4 regions of the Streptomyces sp. NPDC055243 genome follow, and region 2 is predicted to be linked to each of the others. Evidence: riboswitches for the same ligand, from Rfam matches in the RefSeq annotation. Region 2 holds a riboswitch; each other region holds the start of a gene.
What was found. Region 2 has a riboswitch for thiamine pyrophosphate ahead of ACIGXX_RS28260 (thiamine ABC transporter substrate binding subunit). Riboswitches for the same ligand answer to the same signal wherever they lie in the genome.

Region 1 (7,398 bases), on a different contig from region 2:
CAGGAGAGGGCCGGCTGCTGCATCCGGCCAACAGCACCCGGCTGCCGGGGCTGTTCGCGGTCGGCGGCTGGGCGCATCCCGGCGGCGGACTTCCGCACGCGGGCATGTCGGGCACGCTGGTCGCCGGGTTGATCGTGGAGGGACCGGAGTTCCGCGGCTCCCAGTGAGCTCGTGAGCTTCCGGCCTCGGATCCTGATCCGGGTCCGGACCGGATCAGTACCGGATCAGTACCGGTACTGCTCGTTGTACCCCGCGTCGTAGCCGTTCTCCTGGGCCTGCTCGCCCTGGTACGGATACGGCTGCTCCGGCGGGAGTTCGCCGCCGTACTGGCCGTAGGGGTCCTCGACGTTGCGCTGCTGGGGCACCCAGACCCCGCCGGGCGGCGTCTCGTTGTACGTATCGGACCCGGCGCCGTACGGATCGGCCGCCGGGTAGGACGCGTACTGCTGCTGGTCGCCGTACGCGTCGTAGCTCTGCTGGCCGCCGTACGTCTGGGTCCCGATGTACGGGTCGGAGTACGCGGCGTACTGCTGCTGGCCCGTCTCGCCGTACGCGTAAGGCTGCTGGGGGTCATAGCCCGCGGTGGCGTACGTGTCGTAGCCGTAGCCGCTGTCCGCCGGGGCGGACTGCTGCTGTGCGTACGCCGTGTCGCTGTAGACGCCGTACTGCCCGGTGTCGTCCGGCAGCGGCTCCGGGGCGTAGACCCCGGTGCCGGGAGCGGTCTCGGGCGGCGGCCCTGCCGGGCCCGCGTCCTCGTACTCCAGGTCGGAGACCTGGAGCGTCGGCTCCTGGGGAGCCTCGCCACCCACGCCCCGCGGCGACTTGCGGCGCTTACTCAGACCGGGCTGGCCGCCGAGCGCCCAGCCGGTCGAGAAGCCGCGGCGGAACGACAGCGTCACGTACGTCTGTCCCGTGGCGAAGGCGATCGCACCGAGCCCGATGACCACCACCGACGGCAGCAGCACGCCGATGACCACGCCGAGGAAGCCGCCGAAGGCCAGCAGCCGCCAGCGCAGCCGCGCCTTGTACTGCAGCAGCACCTCGCCGAGCAGCCACAGCGCGACGCATCCGAACGCGATGTAGAGGACCGTCCAGCCCATGTACGCCCCTCTCCCCGCGGCCGCCGCCCCCAGGGGTACGGCCGGTCAGGCCTGCGGGTGATGCAGGCCCAGATTCTCGTAGATTTCCAGAGTCGCCGTGGAGTTGTTGAGCGTGATGAAGTGCAGCCCCGGGACACCCTCGGCCAGCAACCGCGCGCAGAACTCCGTCGCGAACTCGATGCCAATGGAGCGTACAGCCGCCGGATCGTCTTTGGCTGTGAGGATGCGCTCTTTGAGCGCCGGAGGGAAGGAAGCGTTGCTGAGCTGGGGCAGCCGCTCCAGCATGCGCACGTTCGTCACCGGCATGATCTCCGGGATGATCGGAGTCGAACAGCCCGCGGCCTCGACCCGGTCGCGCAGGCGCAGATACTCCTCCGGATAGAAGAACATCTGTGTGATCGCGTAGTCGGCGCCCGCGCGGCACTTGTCGACGAAGTGCCGGACGTCGGTGTCCCAGTCGGCCGAGCGCGGATGCATCGCGGGGAAGGCCGCGACGCCCACGCAGAAGTCGCCCGACTCCTTGATCAGCTCGACCAGTTCGGCGGCGTAGGTGAGGCCCTTGGGGTGCTTGACCCAGTCGGCGAGGGGGTCGCCGGGCGGGTCGCCGCGGACCGCGAGCATGTTCCTGATGCCCGCGTCCGCGTACTGCCCGATGATGTTGCGCAGCTCGGCCACGGAGTGGTCGACCGCGGTCAGGTGCGCGACCGGCGTGAGCGTGGAGTCGGCGACGATCTGCTGCGTCTCCTTGACCGTGCCCGCACGCGTCGAGCCGCCCGCTCCGTACGTCACGGAGACGAAGCTGGGAGCCACCGCCTCGACCCGGCGCAGGGCGTTCCACAGGTTCCGCTCGCCCTTCGGGGTCTTCGGCGCGGAGAACTCGAACGAGTACGTCGTCTTGCCGGTGGCGAGCATGTCGCGCACGGTGCGTGCGCGATCAGATCTGGTGGAAGCAGTGCCTAGGGCCATACGGGCAGGTTAGCGACGGGGCACCGCTACCGGCCAATCTCCGTCCAACCTGCGGACAACCTGGCCGAAGTTGGCCGAAGATCGCCGGTCAGGCCGTACGCAGGCGCTTCGCGAAGTCGGCCGCCGCGGCCGCCGGATCGTCGGCCTCGGTGATGGCCCGTACGACGACGACGCGGCGGGCGCCCGCTTCGAGCACCTCGTCCAGATTGCCCGCGTCGATGCCGCCGATGGCGAACCAGGGGCGGTCCGTGCCGAGCGAGGCCGTGTACCGGACGAGGTCGAGTCCAGGGGCGTACCGGCCCGGCTTGGTGGGGGTCGGCCAGCAGGGGCCCGTGCAGAAGTAGTCCACGCCGTCCTGCGTCGCGGCGGCCGCCGCCTCGGCGTCGGCGTGCGTGGAGCGGCCGATCAGGACGTCCTCGCCGAGGATGCGGCGGGCCGCGGGCACCGGCAGGTCGCCCTGGCCCAGGTGGAGCACGTCGGCGCCGATGGCGTGCGCGACGTCCGCGCGGTCGTTCACCGCGAGGAGCTTGCCGTGCCGGCGGGCGGCGTCGGCGAAGACCTGGAGGTGGTCGAGCTCCTCGGCCGCCTCCATGCCCTTGTCGCGCAGCTGCACGATGTCCACGCCGCTGCCGAGGACGGCGTCGAGGAACTCCGGGAGGTCTCCCTGGCGCTTACGGGCGTCCACACACAGGTAGAGGCGGGCGTCGGCGAGCTGCTCGCGGGCAGGCTTGGCGGCCATGGAAAGGTCCCCCCGGTCGTCGGTGGCCTACGGGCCGCGGGTCCCCTGGGGGACGCGCGGCCCGTACGCAACGGTTTTCCGTGTCGGTCAGACGGCGAGCGCCTGGGCGCGGCGCTTCACCTCCGTCCCGCGATTCTCGCTCAGGGCCTGCGCGGGGGTGCCGGGCAGGGTCTCGTCGGGAGTGAAGAGCCACTCCAGCATTTCCTCGTCGGAGAAGCCGTCGTCCCTCAGGAGCGTCAGGGTGCCGGTGAGGCCCTTGACGATCTTGTCGCCGTCGATGAAGGCGGCCGGCACCTGAAGCGCGCGGTTCTCACCACGGCGCACGGCGATCAGCTGGCCCTCCTTGACCAGCTGGCGCACGCGCGTCACCTCGACGTCGAGCAGTTCCGCGATGTCGGGGAGGTGGAGCCAGGCGGGGACAAGAGCATCAGTCTTTGCGTCAATCTCGGTCACGGGGTCAAGCGTAGCTCCGGGCACCGACAGCGGCCGGTCACCGGGTCCCGTCGGCTACGGCAGCACGGCCTTCTTCAGCGGCACCGCGGGGTCCGCCACCAGCTCAGGGGCGAGGCGGGCGCCCGCCTCGATCAGCTTGCGGCCCTGCGCCAGGTCCCGGGGGCGGCCCACCGCGAGGACGGCCACCAGGGCGCCCCGCAGGAACCAGCACACGGTCCAGGCGGCGCCCGAGGGGTCGCCGCGCCACACCAGCTCGTCGGCGGAGGCGTGGTGTCCCGCGTACTGGACGAAGCGGCCGAACTGCTCGGACCAGAAGTACGGGACGGGGTCGTACGCCGAAGGGGTCTCGCCGATGATGTTCGCCGCCACCGTGCGCGGTCCCTGGAGGGCGTTGTCCCAGTGGTGCACGAGAAGGCGCTCGCCATACCTTCCCGAAGGGAAGGAGGAGCAGTCGCCGACCGCGTACACATCGGGTTCCGACGTGCGCAGGTGGTCGTCGGCGAGGATCTCCCGGTGGGCGCCCAGGGCGATGCCGGAGTCCGCGAGCCAGTCCGTGGCGGGGCGGGCGCCGATGCCGACGACGACGGCGTCCGCGGGCAGCCGGGTGCCGTCGTCCAGGAGGACGCTGCCGGGCTCGACGCGATCCACGCGCGCGTGGGTGCGCAGTTCGGCGCCGGAGTCGGCGTACCAGGAGGCCATCGGCGCCGCGACCTCCGCGGGGAGTGCCCCCGCGAGCGGTCGCCCGGCGGCTTCGACGACGGTGACCGAGCAGCCCGCCTCACGGGCGGCGGTCGCGAACTCGGCGCCGATCCAGCCCGCGCCGACGACCACGATGCGGTGCTGCTCGGCGAGCACGGGCCGCAGCCGCTCGGCGTCGTCGAGGGTGCGCAGCAGATGGACGCCGGGGACCCCGGAGGCGCCGGGCAGCAGGATCGGTTCGGCTCCGGTGGCGATCACCAGGGCGTCGTACGGGACCGGGCCCCGCTCGGTGTCCAGTTCGTGGTCCGCGGTGCGGACGCCCGTGACCTCGCGGCCCAGGCTCAGCTCGATGCCGAGCGCCTCGAAGTCGATGTCGAAGGCGGAGCCCTCCGCCTTGCCGAGCAGCACGGCCTTGGACAGCGGCGGTCTGTCGTACGGCTGGTGGGGTTCCGCGCCGATCAGGGTGACCGCACCGGGGAACCCCTGCTCGCGCAGGGCCACGGCGGTCTGCACCCCGGCCATCCCCGCGCCGACGACGACCACCCGGCGCTCTTCCTGCCTCCGCTGCTCACTCACCCGATCACTCTAGGGCGGCGGGCGACGCCGGACTCAGTGCGCGACGGGGAGATCTCTGACACACCGTCACCGCCCATACCCGGACAGCTCCCCTACTGCCGCCGGACGCCAGGGGCTAGGGTGGCCGATGCAGAGCACTCGCGGGAGCCCGGACGCACCGGGCTGAGAGGGAGGCTGGACGGCCTCCGACCGTACGAACCTGATCCGGGTCATGCCGGCGAAGGGAGGGGCTGGACGCCCATGCATCCACGGACACCACCTCACGCGACGACCGACGTCGTGGTCGTAGGCGGCGGCATCATCGGCCTGGTCACGGCCTGGCGGGCGGCCCAGCGCGGCCTGTCCACCGCGGTCGTGGACCCCGAACCGGGCGGCGGCGCGGCGCAGGTCGCCGCGGGCATGCTGGCCGCGGTCACCGAGCTGCACTACGGCGAGCAGACGCTGCTGGCGCTGAATCTGGCCTCCGCGCAGCGCTATCCCGCGTTCGCGGCCGAGCTGGCCGAGGCGAGCGGCCGCGATCTCGGCTACCGCGCGTGCGGCACGCTCGCCGTCGCGCTCGACTCCGACGACCGCGCCCACCTGCGCGAACTGCACACCCTTCAGCAGCGGTCGGGGCTCACGTCGGAGTGGCTGAGCGGGCGCGAGTGCCGCCGTCTGGAGCCGATGCTCGCACCGGGCGTCCGGGGCGGCCTGCGCGTCGACGGCGATCACCAGGTCGACCCGCGCAGGCTCGCCGCCGCGCTCGTCGTGGCCTGCGAGCGGGCGGGAGCGATCTTCCACCGCACCTGGGCGGAGCGCCTGACCGTCGCGGGCGACCGGGCCACCGGAGTCGTCCTCGCCGACGGCACCACCCTGGAGGCCGGTCAGACCGTGCTCGCCGCGGGCAGCCTCAGCGGGCGCCTCGCCGGGGTTCCGGAGGGCGTACTGCCGCCCGTGCGCCCCGTGAAGGGGCAGGTCCTTCGGCTCACGGTGCCGGAGCGGTACGCGCCGTTCCTGAGCCGCACCGTGCGCGCCGTCGTGCGCGGCAGCCACGTCTACCTGGTGCCGCGCGAGAACGGTGAGCTCGTCGTCGGCGCGACCAGCGAGGAGCTCGGCTGGGACACGACGGTCACCGCGGGCGGCGTGTACGAGCTGCTTCGGGACGCCCACGAGCTCGTACCGGGCATCACGGAACTGCCGCTGACCGAGACCCGCGCGGGCCTGCGCCCCGGCTCCCCCGACAACGCGCCGCTGCTCGGCCCGACCGCGCTCCCCGGCCTCCAGCTGGCCACCGGCCACTACCGCAACGGCGTACTTCTGACGCCGGTCACCGGTGATGTGATGGCGCACGCCCTGACCACCGGTGAACTGCCCGACGATGCACGGGGGTTCACCCCCCTGCGCTTCGTCCGCACCCCCCTGACGCAGCCCTTCGTGGAGCAGCCCGCATGACTCTCTCAGCCGTTACCGCCGTCTTCGTCAACGGAGAGGCACGCGATGTGGCCGCGGGCACCACGCTCGAAGCCCTCGTCGCCACGCTCACCGCGGCCCCTTCGGGGGTCGCCGCCGCGCTCAACGAAACCGTCGTACCGCGCACCCGGTGGTCCACCACCCCGCTCACCGACGGGGACCGCGTCGAGGTCCTCACCGCGGTCCAGGGAGGCTGAACCGACATGGCGGACGATCCCTTCGTCATCGGCGGGCTCACCCTCTCCTCGCGCCTGATCATGGGTACGGGCGGTGCGCCGAGCCTGGACGTGCTCGAACGTTCCCTGGTCGCCTCCGGTACGGAGCTGACGACGGTCGCGATGCGCCGCCTCGACCCCGGGGTGCAGGGCTCGGTGCTCTCCGTGCTCGACCGGCTCGGCATCCGCGTCCTGCCGAACACGGCGGGCTGCTTCACCGCGGGCGAGGCCGTCCTGACCGCCCGGCTCGCGCGGGAGGCGCTCGGCACCGACCTGATCAAGCTGGAGGTCATCGCGGACGAGCGCACGCTGCTTCCCGACCCGATCGAGCTCATCGACGCCGCCGAGACCCTGGTCGACGACGGCTTCACGGTCCTTCCGTACACGAACGACGACCCGGTCCTCGCCCGGAAGCTGGAGGACGTGGGCTGCGCGGCGATCATGCCGCTCGGCTCCCCCATCGGCTCCGGGCTCGGCATCCGCAACCCGCACAACTTCCAGCTGATCGTCGAACGCGCGGGCGTGCCGGTGATCCTGGACGCGGGGGCGGGCACGGCGTCCGACGCGGCGCTCGCCATGGAGCTGGGGTGCGCGGGTGTGATGCTCGCCTCCGCCGTGACGCGGGCGCAGGAGCCGGTCCTCATGGCCGAGGGCATGCGGCACGGGGTCGAGGCGGGGCGGCTCGCGTACCGGGCCGGGCGAATCCCCCGGCGGCACTTCGCCGAGGCGTCGTCGCCCGTGGAGGGCATGGCCCGGCTCGATCCGGAGCGGCCCGCGTTCTGAGCGTCGCGTGCCTGTCACAGCTCGGCTGCAGTCGGGGCCCGGGCCAACCCGGGCGGGCACCGGTGTCGGCGGTGGCTCGTAGACTCCCTTCGTGGACACGACCCTTCAGGACCCGCTCGTCGGGCAGGTGCTCGACGGCCGCTATCGCGTGGACGGGCGGATCGCGGTGGGCGGGATGGCCACGGTCTACAGGGCCGTGGACACCCGCCTCGACCGCGTGCTCGCGCTCAAGGTGATGCACCCGACGCTGGCCGCCGACGTCTCGTTCGTCGACCGCTTCATCCGCGAGGCGAAGTCGGTCGCCCGGCTCTCGCACCCGAACGTGGTGGGGGTGTACGACCAGGGCGCCGACGGTGCGTACGTCTATCTCGCGATGGAGTACATCGCCGGCTGCACCCTGCGTGACGTGCTCCGCGAG
Region 2 (7,398 bases):
CCCTGCTCATGGGCAAGAACGGCGTCGACGGGGTCTACGACTCCGACCCCAAGACCAACCCGGACGCGGTGAAGTACGACGCGCTCGGCTACGGCGAGGTCATCACGCGCGACCTGAAGGTCGCCGACATGACCGCGATCACCCTGTGCCGCGACAACAAGCTGCCCATCCTCGTCTTCGAGTTGCTGTCCACCGGCAATATCGCCCGTGCCGTCAAGGGTGAGAAGATCGGCACACTCGTGGGCGACGAGGGCACCCGCGCCTGATCTCGGGGACGCCCCTGAGGGATGGACAAAGCCCTGCCGGTCGGACACGGTGCAGGGAAAGAGACGCGACGCAGCCGACGCCCCATGGACTCCCCCTACTTCACCGTGTGGGGGCGCCCGCAGCCCACTCACAACACGCAGGAGCAAGTGGTGATCGAAGAGACCCTCCTCGAGGCCGAGGAGAAGATGGAGAAGGCCGTCGTGGTCGCCAAGGAGGACTTCGCCGCGATTCGCACAGGCCGTGCGCACCCGGCGATGTTCAACAAGATCGTGGCTGACTACTACGGCGCCCTTACGCCGATCAATCAGCTGGCCTCGTTCTCGGTGCCCGAGCCGCGGATGGCCGTGGTGACCCCGTTCGACAAGAGCGCGCTGCGCAACATCGAGCAGGCGATCCGCGACTCCGACCTCGGCGTCAACCCCAGCAATGATGGCAACATCATCCGGGTGACGTTCCCCGAGCTGACGCAGGACCGTCGCAAGGAGTACATCAAGGTCGCCAAGACCAAGGCCGAGGACTCCAAGATCTCGATCCGTTCCATCCGCCGCAAGGCCAAGGAATCGATCGACAAGGCGATCAAGGACGGCGACATCGGCGAGGACGAGGGCCGTCGCGCGGAGAAGGAGCTCGACGACACCACCGCGAAGTACGTCGCCCAGGTGGACGAGCTGCTCAAGCACAAGGAAGCCGAGCTGCTCGAGGTCTGAGTGCTCGGGTCTGAGGACTGAGGAATCCGATCCGTGAACGACTCTTCCTGGGGGGCGCCTCCCAGAGCCGGGTACTGGGGGCCGCCCGACCAGGGCCCTGCTCAAGGGGCTGCCCCGGCAGGTCCCGCGTACGATGCGCATGACGCCCTGTATCCAGCAGAGACGCAGCCCATGCCCATCGTGCCTGACGTGCCTGAAGTACCCCAGGAGCCCATGTCCAGCGCATCACAGCCCGCCCCCGAGGCGCCGCGTGCGCCTCAAGCGCCGCAGAAGAAGAGCGCGGGCCGTGATCTCGGGGCGGCCATAGGAGTCGGCGTGGGGCTCGGCGCGGTGATCATCGCGTCGCTCTTCATCGTGAAGGCCCTCTTCATCGGCGTCATAGCGGTCGCCGTCGTGGTCGGTCTCTGGGAGCTCACCTCGCGGCTCGAGGAGCGCAAGGGCATCAAGGCGCCGCTGGTCCCGCTGGCGGTGGGCGGCGCCGCGATGGTCGTCGCCGGCTACGTCCGCGGGGCCGAGGGTGCCTGGGTCGCCATGGCGCTCACCGCGCTCGCGGTGCTCGTCTGGCGGATGACCGAGCCGCCCGAGGGCTATCTGAAGGACGTCACGGCGGGCGTCTTCGCGGCGTTCTACGTCCCGTTCCTCGCCACGTTCGTGGCGCTGATGCTCACCGCGGACGACGGCGCGATGCGGGTGCTCACGTTCCTGCTCCTGACCGTGGTCAGCGACACCGGGGCGTATGCGATCGGCTGGCGCTTCGGCAAGCACAAGCTGGCCCCGCGCATCAGCCCCGGCAAGACCCGCGAGGGCCTGGTCGGCGCGGTGACGTTCGCGATGGCCGGGGGCGCGCTGTGCATGGAGTTCCTCATCGACGGCGGCACGTGGTGGCAGGGGCTGCTCATCGGCCTCGCGGTCGCCGCGAGCGCCACGCTCGGTGACCTGGGCGAGTCGATGATCAAGCGTGACCTGGGCATCAAGGACATGGGCACGCTGCTTCCCGGCCACGGGGGCATCATGGACCGCCTCGACTCGCTGCTGCCGACCGCTCCGGTGGTGTGGCTGCTGCTCGTCGTCTTCGTAGGGTCCGGCTGACCTGCGTACACGTACGTGAGGGGCTCGTCGTCCAGGGGACGGCGGGCCCCTTTTCGTATGCCCGGCCCGGCGGTCGTCAGCGCCGCCGGGGGAACTTCCATCCGTTCCGGCTCAGCTTGAAGAGGATGAAAACTCCGCAGAGCACCCACACGCCCAGGAAGGCCCACTTGAACCACGGGGGACCGACCCACTTCTCCGCCAGTTGCACCGATGCCAGACAGTAAGAGGTCATTGCTCACGTGTGCCCGGCGTCCCTCGGAAGGAACACCCGGTCGACGGCCTTGCGCGCACGGGGCGCGTTGCGGGGGACCGTGGCCCGGCTGGACCTCCGGTGTCTGCGACACTGGATGGACCATGCCTGTACCCGGAGAACTCACCTTTGTCGCGCCCCGCGGAGCCAAGAAGCCGCCGCGGCATCTCGCCGACCTCACGCCCGCCGAGCGCAAGGAAGCCGTCGCCGCCGTCGGCGAGAAGCCGTTTCGCGCCAAGCAGCTCTCGCAGCACTACTTCGCGCGGTACGCGCACGACCCGGAGCAGTGGACCGACATCCCCGCCGGTTCGCGCCAGAAGCTGCAGGAGGCGTTGCTTCCCGAGCTGATGTCCGTGGTGCGGCACATCAGCTGTGACGACGACACCACGCGCAAGACGCTGTGGCGGCTCTTCGACGGGACGCTCGTCGAGTCCGTGCTCATGCGCTATCCCGACCGCGTGACGATGTGCATCTCGTCGCAGGCCGGGTGCGGGATGAACTGCCCGTTCTGCGCGACGGGGCAGGCCGGTCTCGACCGGAACCTGTCGACCGCCGAGATCGTGCACCAGATCGTCGACGGGATGCGGGCGCTGCGGGACGGGGAGATTCCCGGGGGCCCGGCGCGGCTGAGCAACATCGTCTTCATGGGGATGGGCGAGCCCCTCGCCAACTACAACCGGGTGACCGGGGCGATCCGCAGGCTCACCGATCCTGAGCCCGACGGCGTGGGGCTCTCGCAGCGTGGGATCACCGTGTCGACCGTCGGGCTCGTGCCCGCCATCCACCGGTTCGCCGACGAGGGCTTCAAGTGCCGCCTCGCCATCTCGCTGCACGCGCCCGACGACGAGCTCCGCGACACCCTCGTACCCGTCAACACGCGGTGGAACGTGCGCGAGGTCCTCGAAGCCGGCTGGGAGTACGCCGCCAAGTCGGGGCGCCGCCTCTCCATCGAGTACGCGCTGATCCGGGACATCAACGACCACGCGTGGCGCGGTGACCGCCTCGGGCGGCTGCTCAAGGGCAAGCCCGTGCACGTGAACCTCATCCCGCTGAACCCGACGCCGGGATCGAAGTGGACGGCATCGCGGCCCGAGGACGAGAAGGCCTTCGTGGATGCCATTGCTGCCCATGGGGTGCCCGTCACGGTGCGTGACACCCGTGGCCAGGAGATCGACGGGGCGTGCGGTCAGCTCGCCGCGTCCGAGCGTTAGTCCGCCGAGGGTTACTCTGGCCGGAACACAACTTCATAGCCGGAACACATCTTCATATTCCGACAGGGGAGCGCCACAGCGCTGAGAGTGCGGCACCAAGGACAGGTTGGCCGCAGACCCTCTGAACCTTGCCCGGGTCATTCCGGGTAGGAAGTTCGGACATCACTCATGCTGTTGCGCCCTGCCCGCGGACCGGTTCCATCCGGTCCGCGGGCAGGGCCGCGTCTCTTCCTGGTCACTCCAGGAGGAATCAATTCAGTGAGCACCACCCAAGTGAGCACCACCAAGAAGGCCACGGTCACCGCCGTCGCGGTCGGCCTCTCGCTCGTCGCGCTCTCCGCGTGCGGCAGCTCGTCGGGCAGCGGCGACAAGGCCGAAGACTCCAAGAGCGTCACGCTTGTCAGCCATGACTCCTTCAACGTCTCCAAGGACGTACTGAAGGCGTTCGAGAAGAGCTCCGGGTACAAGGTCGACGTCCTCAAGGACGGGGACGCCGGCGCCGCCGTCAACAAGGCGATCCTCTCCAAGGACAACCCGCAGGGCGACGTCTTCTTCGGCGTCGACAACACCCTGCTCTCGCGCGCGCTCGACAACGATCTCTTCCAGTCGTACGAGGCCAAGGGCTCGGACCAGGTTCTCCCGCAGTTCCGCGTCGACCAGGACAAGCACCGGGTCACGCCGGTCGACAGCGGCGACATCTGCGTCAACTACGACAAGAAGTACTTCGCAGACAAGAAGCTCGCGCCGCCGAAGTCCTTCGCGGACCTGACCAAGCCCGCCTACAAGAACCTGCTGGTCACCGAGAACGCCGCGACCTCCTCGCCCGGTCTCGGCTTCCTGCTGGGCACGGCCGCCGAGTACGGCGACGACGGCTGGCAGGGCTACTGGAAGAAGCTCAAGGACAACGGCGTCAAGGTCGTCGACGGCTGGGAGCAGGCCTACAACGAGGAGTTCTCCGGCTCCGCGGGCGGCAAGAAGGCCAAGGGCGACCGTCCTCTCGTCGTCTCGTACGCCTCGTCCCCGCCCGTCGAGGTGCTCTACGCGAAGCCGCAGCCCAAGGAGGCGCCGACCGGCGTCGCGACGGGCACCTGCTTCCGGCAGGTCGAGTACGCGGGGCTGCTCGGCAACGCCAAGAACGAGAAGGGCGGCAAGGCGCTGCTCGACTTCCTGCTCAGCAGCGAGTTCCAGAACGACATGCCGCTGAACATGTTCGTGAACCCGGTGCGGAAGAACTCCGAGGTGCCCGAGCTGTTCGCCGAGCACGGCGTGACGATCGCCGAGCCGGAGACCCTGGCGCCGAAGAAGATCGCCGACAACCGCGAGCAGTGGGTCAAGTCGTGGACCTCGCTCGTACTGAAGTAGGCAAGCCCCGCGAGGGCAAGCTCCGTAAGGGGAAGTCCCCTCGGGGCAAGTCCCCTCAGGGGCTTGCGCGCGGGGGCGCGGCGCGGCTCGGTCTGATGGCCGTGCCCGTCGCGTTCTTCGCGGTCTTCTTCGCCTATCCGGTCGCCGCGATCGTCGCGCGCGGCCTGAAGGTGGGCGGGCAGTGGCAGTTCGGGCGGATCGCGGACGTCGTCGGGCAGTCGGACGTGCGGCACGTGCTGTGGTTCACCACCTGGCAGGCGCTCGCGTCGACCGCACTCACGCTGCTCATCGCGCTCCCCGGCGCGTACGTCTTCGCGCGCTTCGAGTTCAGGGGCAAGCAGATCCTGCGGGCCGTCGTCACGGTGCCGTTCGTGCTGCCGACGGTCGTCGTCGGGACCGCGTTCCTGGCGTTGCTCGGCCGGGGCGGGCTGCTGGACGAGATGTGGGGCGTGCGGCTCGACACCACCGTGTGGGCGATCCTGCTCGCGCACGTCTTCTTCAACTACGCCGTCGTCGTCCGCACGGTCGGCGGGCTCTGGTCGCAGCTCGATCCGCGCCAGGAGGAGGCCGCGCGCATGCTCGGCGCCTCGCGCTGGACGGCCTGGCGGACGGTGACGCTGCCCGCGCTCGGGCCCGCGGTCGCCGCGGCCTCGCTCATGGTCTTCCTGTTCACGTTCACCTCGTTCGGCGTCGTGCAGATCCTCGGCGGGCCCGCGTACTCCACGCTGGAAGTCGAGATCTACCGGCAGACCGCCCAGCTCCTGGACCTGCCGACGGCCGCCGTCCTGACCATCGTGCAGTTCGCTGCGGTCGGCCTGATCCTCGCCGTGCACGCGTGGACCGTGCGGCGGCGGGAGACCGCCCTGAAGCTGGTCGACGCCTCCGTGGTCGCGCGGGCGCCGCGCGGGGCGGGGCAGTGGACGCTGCTCGGCGGGGTCATGGTCACCATCGCCGTGCTGATCCTGCTGCCGCTCGGGGTGCTGATCGAGCGGTCATTCAGTGGCCCCGACGGCTACGGCTTCACCTACTACAGGGAGCTGACATCGGCGGACGGCGGGGCCTTCCTCGTGCCGCCGATCGAGGCCGTCTGGAATTCGCTCCAGTACGCGCTCGCCGCCACCGCCATCGCCCTGGTGATCGGCGGGCTCGCGGCGGCGGCGCTCACGCGGAAGGCCGGTCGCCTGGTGCGCGGTTTCGACGCGCTGTTGATGCTGCCGCTCGGGGTGTCCGCGGTGACGGTCGGCTTCGGGTTCCTGATCACGCTGGACAAGCCGCCGCTCGACCTGCGCTCCACCTGGATTCTGGTGCCGCTAGCGCAGGCTCTGGTGGGCGTGCCCTTCGTCGTACGCACCATGCTTCCCGTCCTGCGCGCGGTGGACGGACGCCTGCGTGAGGCGGCGGCCGTGCTCGGGGCCTCGCCGCTGCGGGCCTGGCGGGAGGTCGACCTGCCGATGGTGCGGCGGGCGCTGCTCATCGCCGCCGGATTCGCCTTCGCCGTGTCTCTGGGGGAGTTCGGCGCAACCGTGTTCATCGCGCGGCCGGACAATCCGACGCTGCCGGTCGCCGTGGCGCGGCTGCTGGGGCGGGCCGGGGAGCTCAACTACGGGCAGGCGATGGCACTTTCGACGATCTTGATGGTGGTGTGCGCGGTGTCGCTGCTGCTGCTCGAACGGCTCCGTACCGACCGCACGACTGGGGAGTTCTGATGAGTGTGGGCGTGGGTCCGGGCCTGCTGACGTTGGCGGACGCGACCGTGCGGTTCGGGTCGCGGGCCGTGCTCGACCGGGTCGGGCTCGCGGTCGGGGAGCACGAGATCGTGTGCGTGCTCGGGCCCAGCGGCAGCGGCAAGTCGACGCTGCTGCGCGCGGTCGCCGGGCTCCAGGAGCTCGACGCCGGGCAGGTCCTGCTCGATGGCCGCGATCAGCGGGGCGTGCCCGCGCACAAGCGGGGGGTGGGCCTGATGTTCCAGGACCACCAGCTGTTCCCGCAGCGCGACGTGGCGGGCAATGTCGCCTTCGGGCTGCGGATGCACGGGGCGTCGCGGGGCGAACAGGCCAACCGCGTGGCCGAGTTGCTCGAACTGGTGGGGCTGCCGGGTGCGCAGCGCCGCGCCGTCGCCTCGCTCTCGGGCGGCGAGCAGCAGCGGGTGGCCCTGGCGCGGGCGCTCGCGCCGAGGCCGCGCCTGCTCATGCTCGACGAGCCGCTCGGTCAGCTCGACCGGTCGCTGCGGGAGCGGCTTGTCGTCGAACTCCGTGAACTCTTCGACGAGTTGGGTACGACGGTGCTCGCGGTCACGCACGACCAGGGCGAGGCCTTCGCGCTCGCGGACCGGGTCGTGGTGATGCGGGAGGGGCGGATCGCCCAGTCCGGTACGCCACTTGAGGTCTGGCGGAACCCGGCGGACGAGTTCGTGGCGCGGTTCCTCGGCTTCGACAACGTCGTCGACGCCACGGTCGTCGGTGACGTGGCGGACACCGTGTGGGGCAAGGTGCCGGTGCCTGAGGACGCGGTG
Region 3 (7,398 bases), on a different contig from region 2:
GCCGCCCGCACCCAGCCGCACCGTGCGACCCCACCTCAAGCTGCTGGTGGAGTCCCTGCGCCCGAACCCCGCGTACGTGATCAGTCGTAGCATGGACATGCTCGCGTGGAATCCCGGCGGGCTCGCCCTGTACGCGGGACTCGAAGACTGGCCCGCCAAGCACCGCAACCTCGCCCGCTACCTCTTCCTCCACCCCGCGGCCCGTGATCTCTTTCCCGACTGGGACCGCCAGATCACCGCCTGCGTCGCCCGCCTGCGTGCCACCGCTGGCACCGCACCCGATGCGCCGGATCTGACCAACCTCGTCGGTGAACTCCTGCTCAAGAGCCCGGACTTCGCGGGCCTGTGGGAGCGCTACGAGGTGACAGGACGCAAACCCGCCCACAAGACGTTCCAGCACCCACAGGTCGGTGCCCTCACCCTGACCTCGCAGTCCCTCCACATCGAGGGCACTCCGGGGCAACGCATCGGCGTCTACACCGCCGAACCCGGCAGCCCCGACCACGACGCCCTGCTGCTGCTCGACATGACCGCTCCCCGCCCCATGCACAGTCCGGCTCGCGGATCGACGCCACCGGGAACCTCCTCGTAGGACGGCCGCGCCCTGCCGTGGGCTCGCCTACGTGGCGGTCGAGGGTCGGGCGTGGTCGGCGGCCCAGGACGCGAGGACGCGAGGATGCGCAGGCCGTCGCGGGTGGGCGATCCGAATTCTGCGGTCCATACGGCGAGTTGCTGGTCGGGGTCGGTGCTGGCGGTGGGGGTGTCCCAGTCCAGCGACAGCTCTCCGGCGACGGCATGCAGAAGGGTCTTGGATCCGACGCTGAGGGTGGCAACCTGGCGCGCGGGCCCACCACGTGCGGAAGTCCGTGTCCTGGACGCACAGTTCACCCACCAGTGCGGTCAGCCGTGGATCGTCAGGATATTTGGCTGCCTCCATGCGCAGTTGTGCGACCGCCGTGCGGGCGACGGTTTTCCAACCGGCATAGAGATTCCGCATGGCAGGGTCGGTGAAAGGAATGCGGACGTAGTTGCGGTGCTTTTCCGGCACGGCTGCGAAATCGGTGACCATAGCAGCGGCGAGCGGGTTCCAGGCTGGCCTGCTGCCAGGACCGCAACATGCTCGTACAGGTGTACTCGCCGATCGCCCACGGCACGCTCCTCGACAGTTGACACATCAAGACGATCGCCCCCCCGGTTGCCGGATGGCATCGGGTGGGGCGGCCGTGCATGCGGCGGCGTGCTCCGAGGCGTCGCTGGCCCAGGTAGCACCCGTGGTGCTACGAGTTACTCCCCGGGGTGCCGCTCGGCCGACGCTGCCACGTGCCGCCCCCTTAGGCCCACGGCGAGGGTGGTGAGGGCGGCTACCGCGAAGGAGAGCAGGGAGGCGCTCATCCACGGCTGGACGGTGAAGCCCACGGCGTCCTGCAGCCAGGCCCAGAAGTCGGACCAGCCGGCGATGTTCGTCGGCGCGATCAGTTGGTAGGTGGCGAAGCCCAGTGCCCAGGGCAGCAGCATGACCCAGCGGGTGGGGGCCTGTTCGGAGACGTCCCAGGTGCGGTGGCCGCCGAGGACGAAGTAGTCCACGACGAGGACGGCGAACATCGGGATGAAGACCGCGCCGATCAGGTAGAGGAAGCTGGCGTAGCTGTCCATGTTCACCAGAAGGGCCAGGACCGTGGCCAGGGTGCCGCTGATCAGGCACAGGATGCGGCGGTCGGCCCGGGGCAGCAGGTTCTGGACGGAGACGGCGGTGGAGTAGACGTTGGCGAAGGACTGGTCGACCTCGCGCAGGACCAGGACACCGAAGCAGATCACGCCGACGCTGGTGGCGGTGAACGGGTCGAAGACCTTGTACGGGTCGGTGGTGTCGAACGCGATCATGGCGAGGGCGGCCACGCCGAGGACCGAGCCCGCGACGCCCGCGAGGGTCTGGCCGATGACCAGGCCGCCGAATGCCTCCTTCTCGCTGCGGGAGTGGCGCGCGTAGTCGGCGACCAACGGCAGCCAGGAGATCGACACGGCGATCACGCTGTCGGCGGCGAACCAGAAGTCCTTCCAGGAGCCGCCCTCCAACGGAATGCCGCGCCCGGCCAGGTCCCAGCCCAGGTAGCAGATGGCCAGGACGACGGCGATGGTGACGTAGCGGCGGATGATGCGCAGGGCGCCGAGCGGGCGCAGCGTGAGCGCTGTCGTCACCGCGCCCGCGAGCAGTACGTACAGCCAGCCGGGTCCCGGGTCGCCGAAGGCCTGGCGGGCCAGGATCTTCAGGCCGGTGGAGATGACCACCAGCTCGAAGACGGCCCAGCCGACCATCTGCAGCACGTTGAGGACGGTGGGCAGGTAGGACGCCTTCGCGCCGAACAGGCCGCGCAGCAGGACCATCGAGGGCGCGCCGGTGCGGGCTCCGGTGATGGCGGCGAGGCCCAGGGCGGCGGTGCCGATCAGGGTGCCGACGACGGACGCGGTGACGGCCGCGGCGAACGACAGGGTCGGAGCGCCGGTGCCCAGGGGGTCGAGGACGACCAGCATGCCGCTGAAGCCGAGCAGGCTGACGCCCAGGTTGGCCCAGAAGGTGCCTTGGTCCAGGCCGCTGAGGACCTTGGGTGTGGGCTGGTCGAGGGTGAGCGGCGCCTCGTTCGCCGGGGCCGGTCTGGGGGTGGCGGGTTCGGTGGTGGTCGTCACTTCGCGGGCTCCGAAACCTGGGCAGGAGCGGCGCCCACGGGCCAGGTCTCCATGCGCCAGGCGGCGTCCCAGAACATCCACTCCCAGGTGGACGCGGTGGTGAAGACCGTACGCATCCGTGCGCGGGTGGCCGGGTCGGCCTGGTCCGCAAGCCGGTTGACGATCTGTCGGGCGTGTTCGGTGGCGGCTTCGAACTCCTCGTCGGCGTACGTGCCGATCCAGTCGCCGTAGGGGTGGGTGGCGAGGTCGCCGGCCGACTCGAGGAGCGCCCGGCCCACCTCGGCGTAGATCCAGAAGCAGGGCAGGACCGCGGCGGCCAGCTCCGGGTAGCCCTGGGTGTGAGCAACCGAGAGCAGGTAGGAGGTGTACCCGGTGCAGGTGGGGGAGGGCGTCCAGGCGTCGACGTCGACGACGTTGCTCTCGTGCAGGGAGCTCTCGACGATCACGGCGTCGTGGGCGGACTTCGCGAAGAACGCGATGTCCTGCGGCAGGTCCGCCTTCGCGGCGGCGCTGGCCAGCGCGCGGGCGTAGCCGCGCAGGTAGTGGGCGTCCTGGGCCAGGTAGGAGACGAACTTCTCCCGGTCCAGGGTGCCGTCGCCGAGGGCGATGACGAACGGCAGCTTGTCGATGGCCGCACGTATCTCGGCGGTGGCCGTCCACAGCTCGTCGCAGAACGTTGTGGTCATGGGGCTCAGCTCCAGTACTGGTGGAAGTGGTGGACAGGTCCGTGGCCGCTGCCGATGTGCAGGGTGTCGGCCGCGCGCAGGGCCCCGGTCAGGTACGCCTTCGCGGCACTGACGGCTGTGTGCCAGTCGTCGTGCTGCGGGCGCAGGGCGGCGATCGCGGCGGAGAGGGTGCAGCCGGTGCCATGGGTGTTGCGCGTGTTGACGCGAGGTGCGGACAGCTCGGTGACGCCAGCGGCACCGGCGCCCGTGGCGTGCGTGGCGTCGACGAGGATGTCCACGGACGCTGCGTCGTGTGTGTGGTGGCCGCCCTTGAGGAGGACGCGCCTGGCGCCGGTTTTCAGGAGTGCGTGGGCCTGCTCTATGGCTTCTGCGCGGTTCTTCGCCGCGGCGGTGCCCAGCAGGTCGCCGGCCTCGGGGAGGTTGGGGGTGATCAGGTCGGCGAGAGGCAGCAGACGATCGCGCAGCACCGCCACCGCATCGGCCTCCAGGAGACGGTGGCCGCTGGTCGAGACCATGACGGGGTCCAGGACGACGTACCGGGGGCGGTGCCGCTCCAGGGCTTGTGCGACGGCTGCGGCGATGCCGGCGTCGGCCAGCATTCCGATCTTGACGGCGTCCACCGGGACGTCGGCGAACAGCGTGTCGAGCTGCTCGGTGACGAACGCCGGGGGGATGGCATGGATGCCGGTGACGCCTTGAGTGTTCTGGGCGGTCAGGGCGGTCAGAACGGCTGTTCCGTAGGCGCCGTTGGCGGAGAACGCCTTCAAGTCGGCTTGAATCCCGGCGCCGCCGGAGGGGTCGCTGGCGGCGATGGTCAGGGCGATGGGCGGGCTGGTCACGCGGGGATCTCCTGTCGCAGAGTACGCACGAGGGACTGGGCTGCCGCCTCGGGGTCGGGCTGCCCGCAGACCGCACTGACGACAGCGATCCCGGCCACGCCGCTTCTCATGACCGCGGCGGCCTCGGACACGCCGATCCCGCCGATGGCCACGCAGGGCAGCGGGCTCTCCCGGACGATCTGAGCCAGGCCGCCCAGACCCAGCGGGGCGTCCGCGTCCGGCTTGGTGGACTGCGGGAACACCGGCCCGACACCGAGGTGGTCGACGGAGTCCGGCACGTGCGCCAGCTGCTCAAGACGACTGACGGACAGGCCGATGTACTTATCGGGACCGAGCTGGCGCCGGGCGCTCTCGGGGGAGACGTCCCGCTGCCCGAGGTGGACGCCGTCCGCGTCCAACCAGACCGCCACGTCCAGGCGATCGTTGACGATCAAGGGGACGCCCGTGCCCGCGAGTTCGGCCTGGATCGCACGGCCGAGCGAGAACAGCGTGCGGGCGTCCGCGTCCGGATCGCGCAACTGCACGGCGGTGACGCCGCCCTTGACGGCCGCCGCAACGGTAGCGGCGACACCGCGGTGCCCGCAGAGTCTGGTGTCGGTCACGAGATACAGGGACGGATCAAGAGGAGGTCGCATGGGTTGCTCCTTGGGGTCTCCCGGCCGGGGAAAGGCGTGGGAAACGCATCGGGAGGTACGGGGGACGGCAGGCCCTGACATGCAGGGACCTTGAGTTGTGCACCGGGGCGAGTTGGGGGACAGGGCAGCCGGACTCGGTGTCGGGGCCGCCGCCCCGGGGTGGGCGGGCACTGTGCGGCGGGTGGCGTCCAGGCCACTGCTCACGCAGGCCCCGCAGTACGCGCAGTACGCGCAGTACGCGCATGCTCAACGCAGGTGGAGAGCCTCGGTGAGCCGCTCAGGGCTGAGCTCGTACAGCGCGTCGATCAGGGCGACGGCGAACGTGCCGGGCCCCGCAGAGCGGGTGGCGGCGTCCTCCGCGGCCACCGTGAGCAGGCCGGTCGCGGCAGTGGCGGCCAGCAGCGCGTCGCCGGTGACGGCTGTGCAGGCGGCCACCAGGGCGCCGAGTGAGCAGCCCGTTCCCGTCACCAGAGTCAGCAGCGGGTGCCCGTTGGCCAGGCGCACCACGCGCGTCCCGTCCGTGAGAACGTCCTCCGGTCCGCTCACCGCGACCGCACAGCCGTAGCGCCGGGCCAGCGCGCCCGCCGCGGCCAGCGCCGCCTCGGGGGCGTCCGTGCTGTCCACGCCGCGTCCGCCCGTGCCGCCGTCCAGTGCCAGGATCTCGGAAGCATTGCCGCGAACGACCGCTGGGGTTGCGCTCTCCAGCAGTTCGCGGGCGAGTTCGGTGCGCCAGGGCAGCGGGCCGACCGCTACGGGGTCGAGCACCCACGGCCGCCCGGCCCCGGCCGCTTCGGTGACCGCGACGCGCATCGCCGCCGCCGTCACGGACGTCACCGTTCCCAGGTTGACCAGGACACCGCCGGCCACCCGGGCCAGCGCTCCGGCCTCCTCCGCGCTGTGCACCATGGCGGGGGCAGCCCCCGCCGCGAGCAGCACGTTCGCGGTGAACTGCGACACCACGACGTTGGTCAGGCAGTGCACAAGGGGTGCGGAGGTCCGCAGCGACGCGATCACATCCGCCACGGCATCACGGGAGACGGCAGTGCCGTGCTGGGCAGGTACGGAGGCAGTATCCATCGTCAACACTCTTCCTACGCCGGCATTACCCGGTCCAGGTTCATGCGGTCGGCGGAAAGGGGAGCAAGTCCCGTCCGCCCTCTCAGCCCGGCTACTCCCGAGCTCCCGCGGTGGTCGCTAGGCAATGTACCTCCTTCGGGGAAGGGGGTTCGCACTCGGGTACCTCACAAAACGGCATGGATCTGCACGGATCTGTTGGCGGAACTGACTGGGGATCCTCTGGCCACCAGGGCCCGACTTGTCCGTATTGGCTGATGCCGCAAGCGGTGTGCAGGAGGGCCACGTCCAGGTACTGGACCTCTTCCGACACCGCATCGCCACCTGGACCGGTACGTGCCTACCCGCCGGTCCTACCTGCCGGGCCGACGGCGGCCACGTCGAGCCCGACCGCTGTGACCAGCAACTGCTGACGGCCGATCTCGCCCGGCCCCGCTGCAATGCGACCGCCACGGCCTTCACCGATGAGCACGGCCCCTGGGGATGCGTCAGCGATCGCACGGTACGCAGCCTGCGAGCCATCGGCCCGAGGCCTTCAGCGGACGCGGGCACCTGGTTGAAGGCATTCTGGCCGGCTGTCATCTGCCGCGAGCAGCAACGGATGACGCAGCTGTGCGAGACCTGCTGGAGCGCCGGCGCGCTCCGAAAGGCCGGCAACGACAGTGAGGCTCTAGGTTCTGTCTCTCCGATCACGATCGGAGAGACAGAACTGCCGACGGCGTGAAGTCTGCTCAGTTCTTACGTGCAGTTATCAGAGCGAAGGAGAGGAATTCTCCGCCGTCTGTGGTGAGCATGTCGATGACGGGCTGGTTCGCGCTCCGGCCGTCGGGCGTGTGCTCGGCTGCTGCCCGGGCCCACAACAGCCAGTCCCGCCAGGCGTCTTGTGGCAACCACGCGGAGGTGACCTCCACGAGCTCGGTGATCGCCCACTGAAAGCGCCACCACTCCGCCGTGTGCCAGGCAATCGCCTCCCAGCCGACCACCTTCTTGATGTGAGGTGGGATGGCTCCGAGCTCACGGACCTCCCGTGTCGTGGCGGGAGTCGCCATCGCCAGATGTCCGCCAGGGCGGAGGAATCGCGTCAGGTAGGGCAGGTAGCTGTCCGCCGTTCCGAAGTACGCCACCCTGCGCGAAGAACGCCGCGCCGAGATCCCGGTCGGCCGCGCTCACCGCGGCGGCGAACCGCGCCACGGCGGCCGACGGCCACAGCGCGAACACCTCCTCCACCGCGCTCGGCCCCGGACGGGCCGAGCGCGGCGCGCACCCGGTCGAGGAACGCGGGCGCGGTCAGGCAGGAGGGTTCGAGCAGCTTCTCTCCCCACACGCCGGGCGGAACGGCCAGCACGGTCAGATCCTCGCGCCGCACGCCGGTGCGAGCCAGGGCATAGTCGGCGAACTCCGCATCCGGCTCGCAGCACAGGACGAGAAGGTCGCCGGGGCGGGCGAACCAGAACAGGCGCTGGGTCCAGGCGCGCATGTCAC
Region 4 (7,398 bases), on a different contig from region 2:
GACGCCCCTGTGACCTGGGCCTTCGGACGTGAGTTGCTGGTCGACGGGGTGGGCGGGGCGTGCGGCGACGGGGATGTGCACATCGCGCCCACCGATCCCGAACTGCTCGACGAGGTGCTCATCAGGCTTCAGGTCGGGCCGGACCAGGCGCTGTTCCGGGTGGGGATTCCGCCGCTGCTCGCCTTCCTCGACCGGACGGACAAGCTGGTTCCGCTGGGGCAGGAGCGGGCGCTCGCCGATCTCGAGACGCACCTGGACGAAGCGCTGGACCGGATCCTCGCCGAGGAGCAGAGCGCGGGCTGACCCCCGCGATCCAAGAGGCGCAGCCGTACGGCAGATTGGTGCATTTCGTGGCATCGGCCGCTCAGGCCTTGCGGCGTCGGCCTTTTCCGCCTCGGGTCTGCTTGGCGGCCGGAGTGGCACCGGCGCCGCCCGGGTGGCCCGCGATCCCCGGGTGCGACGTGCCTGCCGGGTGCGCCGTGCTTCCCGTACGGCCCGCGGGGGTCGAGCGGTCGGCCGAGACCACCAGGGCCGCGAGCGCGGTCGTCACCGGCACGGAGGCGACCAGGCCGATCGAGCCGACCAGGGTGCGCACGATCTCCTCGGCGACCAGCTCGCTGTTGGCCACCGTGCCCACGCTGCTCTGGGCGATCGAGAAGAGCAGCAGCAGGGGCAGCGCGGCGCCCGCGTAGGCCAGGACCAGGGTGTTGACGACCGAGGCGATGTGGTCGCGGCCGATGCGGATGGCCGCGCCGTACAGACCGCGCCAGCCCATCGTGGGGTTGGCCTGGTGCAGTTCCCAGACCGCGGACGTCTGCGTCACCGTCACGTCGTCGAGCACGCCGAGCGAGCCGATGATGACGCCGGCGAGCAGCAGACCGCTCATGTCGATGTCCGGGTACAGGCCGTGGATCAGGCCGGTGTTGTCGTCCGTGTTGCCGGTGAGTGAGGCCCAGCCGATGAAGAGCGAGCCGAGCAGCCCGATGAGGAGCAGCGAGATCAGCGTGCCCAGGACCGCGACCGATGTGCGCGCCGTGAGCCCGTGGCACAGATAGAGCGCGATCAGCATGATGGCGCTGGCCCCGATCACCGCCACGACCAGCGGGTTCGAGCCCTGCAGGATCGCGGGCAGGATGAAGAACGTCAGGACCAGGAAGCTCAACGCCAGGGCGACCAGGGCCATGACGCCACGCAGCCGGCCCACCACGACGACGGCGAGCGCGAAGATCCCGGCGAGCAGGGCCATGGGGAACTTCCGGTTCACGTCGGTGACCGAGTACTGGAGCTCCTCGGGGGCCGATGGCTCATAGGCGACCACCACCTCCTGGCCCTCGCGCAACTGCCGCGGTGAGTCCGGCTGGACGATCTCGGTGAAGGTGCGGCCCGTGTCCTTGCCGCTGGTCACCTCGATCGTCGCCTTCTTGCAGATGCCTTCCGCGCGGGACTGCGCGGACTGCCCCTCGGCGGTGGAGGTGTCGCCGTTGGGCGGGGTCTGCGAGGCGTTCACGTCCTTGCAGGAGAGCTTCTGCACCTTGGTCACATCGGCCGACTGGGTCTGCCGGTCGAAGCCGACTCCGGTGCGCTCGTGGGACGGAGCGCCACCTGGCCAGAACACCGCGAGCCCCACGAGCACCGCGGTGGCGAAGGGAATCAGCACGGCGGCGATGACCTTGCGCAGATGCTTGGAGACGGGCGCGGCGGGACCGTGGCTGTGGGAGTGCCCGTGCGGGTCCGGAGGCACGTTCGGGACGGGCGGCTGGGACGGCGGCTGTGTGGTGGTCACTGCCCGATCATCGCAAGAACGGCGGGGGCCCTCTGTTCAGCGCGCCCGATAGGACGCTAGCGTGGAGACACCTTTGCAATCGCGGGAGCTCGGAGCACCGGGCTGAGAGGGCGCTGACCTCCGTACGAAGCGGCACAAATGTGCCCGAGCCGTGCGGGATTCGCTGCGTCGACCGCCGAACCTGTTACCGGGTAATGCCGGCGTAGGGAGTAGGTCTCATGACCACAGCGGACGCACGCACGCCTGCCTCGACGCAGAACCAGAGCGACGAGGCCGGGAAGTCCATCGGCTGGCACAAGGCGTACGTCGAGGGCTCACGCCCCGACCTGCGGGTGCCGGTCCGACAGGTGCACCTCACCAACGGCAAGGCCGTGACCCTGTACGACACCTCGGGGCCGTACACCGACGAGTCCATCGACACCGACGTCCGCAGGGGCCTCGCGCCGCTGCGCGAGAACTGGATCATCGCTCGCGGCGACACCGAGGAGTACGTGGGCCGCCCGCCCCGTCCCGAGGACGACGGCATCAAGCACACCTCGCCGCGCGGCGGCCTGAAGAACCTCGACGCGGTCTTCCCCGGCCGTCCGCGTCAGCCGCGTCGCGGCCGAGAGGGCCAGGCGGTGACGCAGCTGGCGTACGCCCGTCGCGGCGAGATCACGCCCGAGATGGAGTTCATCGGGATCCGCGAGAACCTCGATCCCGAGGTCGTGCGCGCGGAGGTCGCCGCCGGTCGCGCCGTCATTCCCGCCAACGTCAACCACCCGGAGATCGAGCCGATGATCATCGGCAAGAGGTTCCTGGTGAAGGTGAACGCCAACATCGGCAACTCCGCGGTCACCTCCTCCATCGAGGAGGAGGTGGACAAGATGACCTGGGCGACCAAGTGGGGCGCCGACACGGTCATGGACCTGTCCACCGGGCGCAACATCCACACGACCCGCGAGTGGGTCCTGCGCAACTCCCCCGTCCCCATCGGCACCGTGCCGCTCTACCAGGCCCTGGAGAAGGTCGACGGCCAGGCCGAGGCGCTGACCTGGGAGATCTACAAGGACACGGTCATCGAGCAGGCCGAACAGGGCGTGGACTACATGACGGTGCACGCGGGTGTGCGCCTTCCGTACGTCCCGCTGACCGCCAACCGCAAGACCGGCATCGTCTCGCGCGGCGGTTCGATCATGGCTGCCTGGTGTCTCGCGCACCACAAGGAGAGCTTCCTCTACGAGAACTTCGAGGAGCTCTGCGACATCCTCGCTGCGTACGACGTGACGTACTCGCTCGGCGACGGGCTGCGGCCCGGTTCGATCGCGGACGCCAACGACGAGGCGCAGTTCGCCGAGTTGCGCACCCTCGGGGAACTCAACACGATCGCCAAGCGTCACAACGTACAGACCATGATCGAGGGCCCGGGACATGTCCCGATGCACAAGATCAAGGAGAACATCGACCTTCAGCAGGAGATCTGCGAGGAGGCGCCGTTCTACACGCTCGGCCCGCTGACCACGGACATCGCGCCCGCGTACGACCACATCACCTCCGGCATCGGTGCCGCGATGATCGGCTGGTGGGGCACGGCGATGCTCTGCTACGTCACGCCCAAGGAGCACCTGGGCCTGCCCAACCGCGACGACGTGAAGACCGGCGTCATCACGTACAAGATCGCGGCGCACGCGGCGGACCTCGCCAAGGGGCACCCGGGCGCGCAGGACTGGGACGACGCGCTCTCGGACGCGCGCTTCGAGTTCCGCTGGGAGGACCAGTTCAACCTGGCCCTCGACCCGGTCACGGCGCGGGAGTTCCACGACGAGACCCTGCCGGCGGAGCCCGCGAAGACGGCGCACTTCTGCTCGATGTGCGGGCCGAAGTTCTGTTCCATGAAGATCTCGCACGACATCCGCCGTGAGCACGGCGGCACGCAGAACGAGATCGAGGCGGGCATGGAGCAGAAGTCCAAGGAGTTCGCGGCAGCCGGAAACCGCGTGTATCTCCCGATCGCCGACTGAGCAGCGGCTCGCCCACTGACCAGCGGCTCGCCGACTGATCAGCGCCAGCGCGTGGTGCTTCGGGCGGACGGCCGTGACCGTCCGTCCGCCCGAAACCGCGCGTACTACTCCGGCTTGTGGTCGGGCCCGCCGAAGTCCGGGCTTGAGAAGTCCGGGCTCGAGAAGCTCGGGCGCGGTCCCGCCGCGGGGCCGCCGTCCGGGCTGCTGAATCCGGGCCTGTTGTAGCCGAGGTGGGGCATGCGGCTGCTCGGGTCCGCCGCCGGCGTACGAGCCGCGTGCGCCGCCCCCGGATCCGCGAGCGCCTCCCGCAGGAACGGCAGGAGACCGCGCTCCAGGAGTGCCTCGCCCCAGGCTTCCCTGGCGCGGACCACCTCCTCGTTGTGTTCGCCGTACGAACCGGCCTGCAGCGAGGTGGAGCCGTTGCGCAGGGCGGTCAGGAGCAGGCCGATCGCAGCGATCAGGATGCCGCCTGCGGTGAGCGCGCCGAACAGCCACCCCGCGGTGAGCAGGGTTTCCGCGAAGGCGGGCTCGGGGTTGAGCATCTTCAGGATGTAGCCGACGAGCAGGAAGATCGCGGCGGCCGCCCCGGCGAGAACAGGTGCGAGCACCGCGACGACGGCGACGGCCCCCGCCCCCGATGCCTGGGTGGTGACCTCCCCCATCGTGGTGGCGAGACCGAGGCCGCCGGAGCCGGCTTCCGCCGGGCCCTCTGGGCTCCGCTCCCGGATCGATGGTGCGGCAGATCCGCTTTCGCGCAGTTCCTCGCGGACCTTCACATAGTGCGTGTACTCGGTCGCGGCGGCGGCAGTGATCAGCGCCGTGGCGTTCAGCGCCATGGTGCGCAGTTGCTCGGGATTGAGCCGCTCGCCCACTGCGGCGAGATCAGGACGGTTCGGTGCGGTGCGCAGCGCCTCATCGAGGATCCGCTCGTATTCGGGGCGGTCCTCATTGAGCAGGTGTGGAGCGCTGTTCATGTGCATCCCCCGATGCTCCGTAGGGCTTGGGGCTCGCATGGCTACGAGCCGTCGGGCAGAAACGGAGGGGAGCCTGCTACGGATAAGCCGATGGTAGAGCCGTGACGGCACGCGGTGACAGGGGGTTTCCAGAAAAAGGCCCCTTGGCCAGCGTGATCGTGTAGGGGTGCACCTGCCCCGTGAACGCTCAGTTATCCAGGGGCAGTTGGCAGACCAGCAGTTTTCCGGCCATGGTCACGCCGCCGTCCATGGCGATGGCCAGTCCGCCTGCGTAGATGTGGGGGCCCTCGATGACGGGTCCGCCGCCGTCCGAGTCATCCTCGGAGCCGACATCGCCGAGCAGATACGGGATGGGGCTGTGGCCATGCACGATGCGGTGGCCGCCGTACATGTCGAGGAGTTCACGTACGGCATCGGGGCCCGACTCGTCCCGGAAGGCGAAGCGCTTGGTGAACTTCCGGAAGAGATCCCAGCACTCGTCCGCGTCGTTGCGCGTGAGGGTCTCGCGGACCGTGTCGTTCACGGCTTCGATCGAGTCGCCGTAATCCAGGTAGGCGGTCGTGTCGGAGTGCATCAGGAGATGCCCGTCCTCCGACTCGATCGCGTCGAGGCGGGCCATCCACTGCAAGTGGTGGTCTTCCAGGCGTTCCATGTCGGTCTTCTGGCCGCCGTTCAGGAGCCAGGCCGCCTGGAAGGTGGCCGTGCCGGCGCCCGAGTTGACCGGGGTGTCCCCGAACCGCTTCGCGCCGAGCAGGAGCAGCTCGTGGTTGCCCATCAGGGCCTTGCAGTAGCCGCCGGCGGCCGCCGCCTGCGCGGACAGGCGCATCACGAGGTCGATGACGCCGATGCCGTCCGGGCCGCGGTCGGTGAAGTCGCCGAGGAACCACAGGCGCGCGTTGCCCGCGGCCCAGTCGCCGTCGCCGTCGATGAGTCCCTGCTCGTGGAGGGCCCCGAGCAGCTCGTCCAGATAGCCGTGCACGTCGCCCACCACGAACAGCGGGCCGTGCTCGTCGGTCGCCTGCGGAGGCTCGGGCATGACCTGCACCTCCACTTGCACGGTGTCGCCGCGATTGATGACGGGCAGGTCGCGCTGGGTGGGGGTGTAGCCGTCGTCCGGCGCCCCGGGGATGTCCCCCGAGACGCCCGGAGCCGCCACGCCCGCCGAACCCCCGTCGACCGGACCGGTCTCATGGACGTACGCCGGAACGCGGAAGTCGCGCAACGTCGCCGTCCGCACATCGGGTCCCTGACCGGCCCCCTGAGTCATCGACCCCTCCACCACCATTGCGCCGCATCTGCACCGAGATCGGACTGCCTGGTCGCAGCGGCCCGCGGTGTCGTCCGCCCATCATAGGAATGCGGCTCGCGCTGTGTGGTGCACCAGGGGTGGTGAATCAGTGCGGAACCCCAGTTCACCGAGGTTTTCTCCCGAATTGGGTAGGGGTTTCCCCACAGGTCACGACCGGGCCGTGCCGGGCAGGACTGGTTGACGGGGGTTCTCCCCGCCCGGCGGCCCGCTCAACCGGGTCCGGGCGAGCGGGGTGGGCTGACCGTCGTACGCGGTGGACGTCGCTCGGACGAGGTGCGCACGATCAGCTCCGTCGGTATCACCTGCTCGACGGGCCGGCCCGAATCCAGGCCTTCGATGGCGTCGATCAGGAGCTGGACGACGGCCGTGCCGATGCGCCGCGGTTTGAGCGAGAGCGTGGTGATGGGCGGTTCGGTGGTGGCGTAGACGGTGGACTCGCTGCAGCACACGAGCAGCAGGTCGTCCGGGACGCGCAGTCCGTACCGGCGGGCGGCCGCGAGGAGATCGGTGCCGTTGGGGTCGAAGAGGCCGTAGACGGCGTCGGGCCGGTCCGGTCGGGCGAGCAGCCGGTCGGCCGCGACGGCGCCCGCGCAGGGGTCGTGGGCGGGGTAGGACTCGTAGACGGGGTCCTGGCCGACGCGTTCGCACCAGCGCAGATAGGCGGTCGTGGACAGATGGGTGTACGTGTCCGTGGTGGTCCCGGTGAGCAGCCCGATCCGGCGGGCTCCGGCCGCCGCGAGGTGGTCGAGGATCTCCAGGACGGCCGCCTCGTGGTCGTTGTCGACCCAGGCGGTGACCGGCAGAGACCCGGCCGGGCGGCCGTCGGACACCACGGGCAGGCCCTGGCGCACGAGTTCGCTGACGACGGGGTCGTGGTCGGACGGATCGACGACGACGGTGCCGTCGAGCGCGACGTTCGACCACACGTCGACCGGGCTGCGCCGGGAGGTGGCGGGCAGGATGACAAGGGCGTAGCCGCGGGCCAGCGCGGCCGAGGTGGCGGCTCTGGCCATCTCCGCGAAGTACGCGAATTCGGTGAAGGTGAAAGGTTCATCCCCGTAGGTCGTCACGGTCAGGCCGATCAGGCCCGACTTGCCGGTACGGAGCGTTCGGGCCGCGGCGGAGGGGCGATAGCCCAGCCGTTCTGCGACCTCGCGGACATGGCGTCGGGTGGCGTCCGGGAGCCGCCCTTTGCCGTTAAGAGCGTCGGAGACAGTCGTGATGGAGACACCGGCGGCGGCGGCGACGTCTCTGATGCCCGCTCGACTCTGCCGGTTGCCCCGGCGGGCGGTCTCCGCTCGGCTCACCTGGTGGTTCCCTGCTGCTGTCATG

Region 1: linked by a shared signal. The riboswitch ahead of thiO (glycine oxidase ThiO) and the one ahead of ACIGXX_RS28260 (thiamine ABC transporter substrate binding subunit) in region 2 are both predicted to bind thiamine pyrophosphate.
Region 3: linked by a shared signal. The riboswitch ahead of thiM (hydroxyethylthiazole kinase) and the one ahead of ACIGXX_RS28260 (thiamine ABC transporter substrate binding subunit) in region 2 are both predicted to bind thiamine pyrophosphate.
Region 4: linked by a shared signal. The riboswitch ahead of thiC (phosphomethylpyrimidine synthase ThiC) and the one ahead of ACIGXX_RS28260 (thiamine ABC transporter substrate binding subunit) in region 2 are both predicted to bind thiamine pyrophosphate.

The regions. Positions count from the first base shown of each region.
Region 1 is NZ_JBITWR010000007.1:23,732-31,129, reverse strand. It holds gene ACIGXX_RS21115 (NAD(P)/FAD-dependent oxidoreductase) at 1-167, shown strand, start outside; gene ACIGXX_RS21110 (hypothetical protein) at 225-1,100, opposite strand; gene metF (methylenetetrahydrofolate reductase [NAD(P)H]) at 1,146-2,066, opposite strand; gene thiE (thiamine phosphate synthase) at 2,155-2,805, opposite strand; gene ACIGXX_RS21095 (Rv2175c family DNA-binding protein) at 2,893-3,258, opposite strand; gene ACIGXX_RS21090 (NAD(P)/FAD-dependent oxidoreductase) at 3,313-4,479, opposite strand; TPP riboswitch at 4,664-4,776, shown strand; gene thiO (glycine oxidase ThiO) at 4,774-5,964, shown strand; gene thiS (sulfur carrier protein ThiS) at 5,961-6,179, shown strand; gene ACIGXX_RS21075 (thiazole synthase) at 6,186-6,980, shown strand; gene pknB (Stk1 family PASTA domain-containing Ser/Thr kinase) at 7,072-7,398, shown strand, end outside.
Region 2 is NZ_JBITWR010000010.1:232,451-239,848, forward strand. It holds gene pyrH (UMP kinase) at 1-266, shown strand, start outside; gene frr (ribosome recycling factor) at 417-974, shown strand; gene ACIGXX_RS28250 (phosphatidate cytidylyltransferase) at 1,008-2,063, shown strand; gene rlmN (23S rRNA (adenine(2503)-C(2))-methyltransferase RlmN) at 2,418-3,524, shown strand; TPP riboswitch at 3,579-3,695, shown strand; gene ACIGXX_RS28260 (thiamine ABC transporter substrate binding subunit) at 3,783-4,886, shown strand; gene ACIGXX_RS28265 (ABC transporter permease) at 4,982-6,592, shown strand; gene ACIGXX_RS28270 (ABC transporter ATP-binding protein) at 6,604-7,398, shown strand, end outside.
Region 3 is NZ_JBITWR010000005.1:282,636-290,033, forward strand. It holds gene ACIGXX_RS17255 (helix-turn-helix transcriptional regulator) at 1-592, shown strand, start outside; partial or broken gene ACIGXX_RS17260 (transcriptional regulator) at 667-1,093, opposite strand; gene ACIGXX_RS17265 (purine-cytosine permease family protein) at 1,285-2,682, opposite strand; gene ACIGXX_RS17270 (TenA family protein) at 2,679-3,368, opposite strand; gene thiD (bifunctional hydroxymethylpyrimidine kinase/phosphomethylpyrimidine kinase) at 3,374-4,207, opposite strand; gene thiE (thiamine phosphate synthase) at 4,204-4,842, opposite strand; gene thiM (hydroxyethylthiazole kinase) at 5,089-5,919, opposite strand; TPP riboswitch at 5,913-6,038, opposite strand; gene ACIGXX_RS17290 (hypothetical protein) at 6,158-6,640, shown strand; gene ACIGXX_RS17295 (hypothetical protein) at 6,648-6,965, opposite strand; gene ACIGXX_RS17300 (hypothetical protein) at 6,998-7,398, opposite strand, start outside.
Region 4 is NZ_JBITWR010000004.1:173,890-181,287, reverse strand. It holds gene ACIGXX_RS13650 (SsgA family sporulation/cell division regulator) at 1-303, shown strand, start outside; gene ACIGXX_RS13645 (YibE/F family protein) at 365-1,783, opposite strand; TPP riboswitch at 1,855-2,009, shown strand; gene thiC (phosphomethylpyrimidine synthase ThiC) at 2,002-3,783, shown strand; gene ACIGXX_RS13635 (hypothetical protein) at 3,888-4,763, opposite strand; gene ACIGXX_RS13630 (metallophosphoesterase) at 4,945-6,024, opposite strand; gene ACIGXX_RS13625 (LacI family DNA-binding transcriptional regulator) at 6,276-7,397, opposite strand.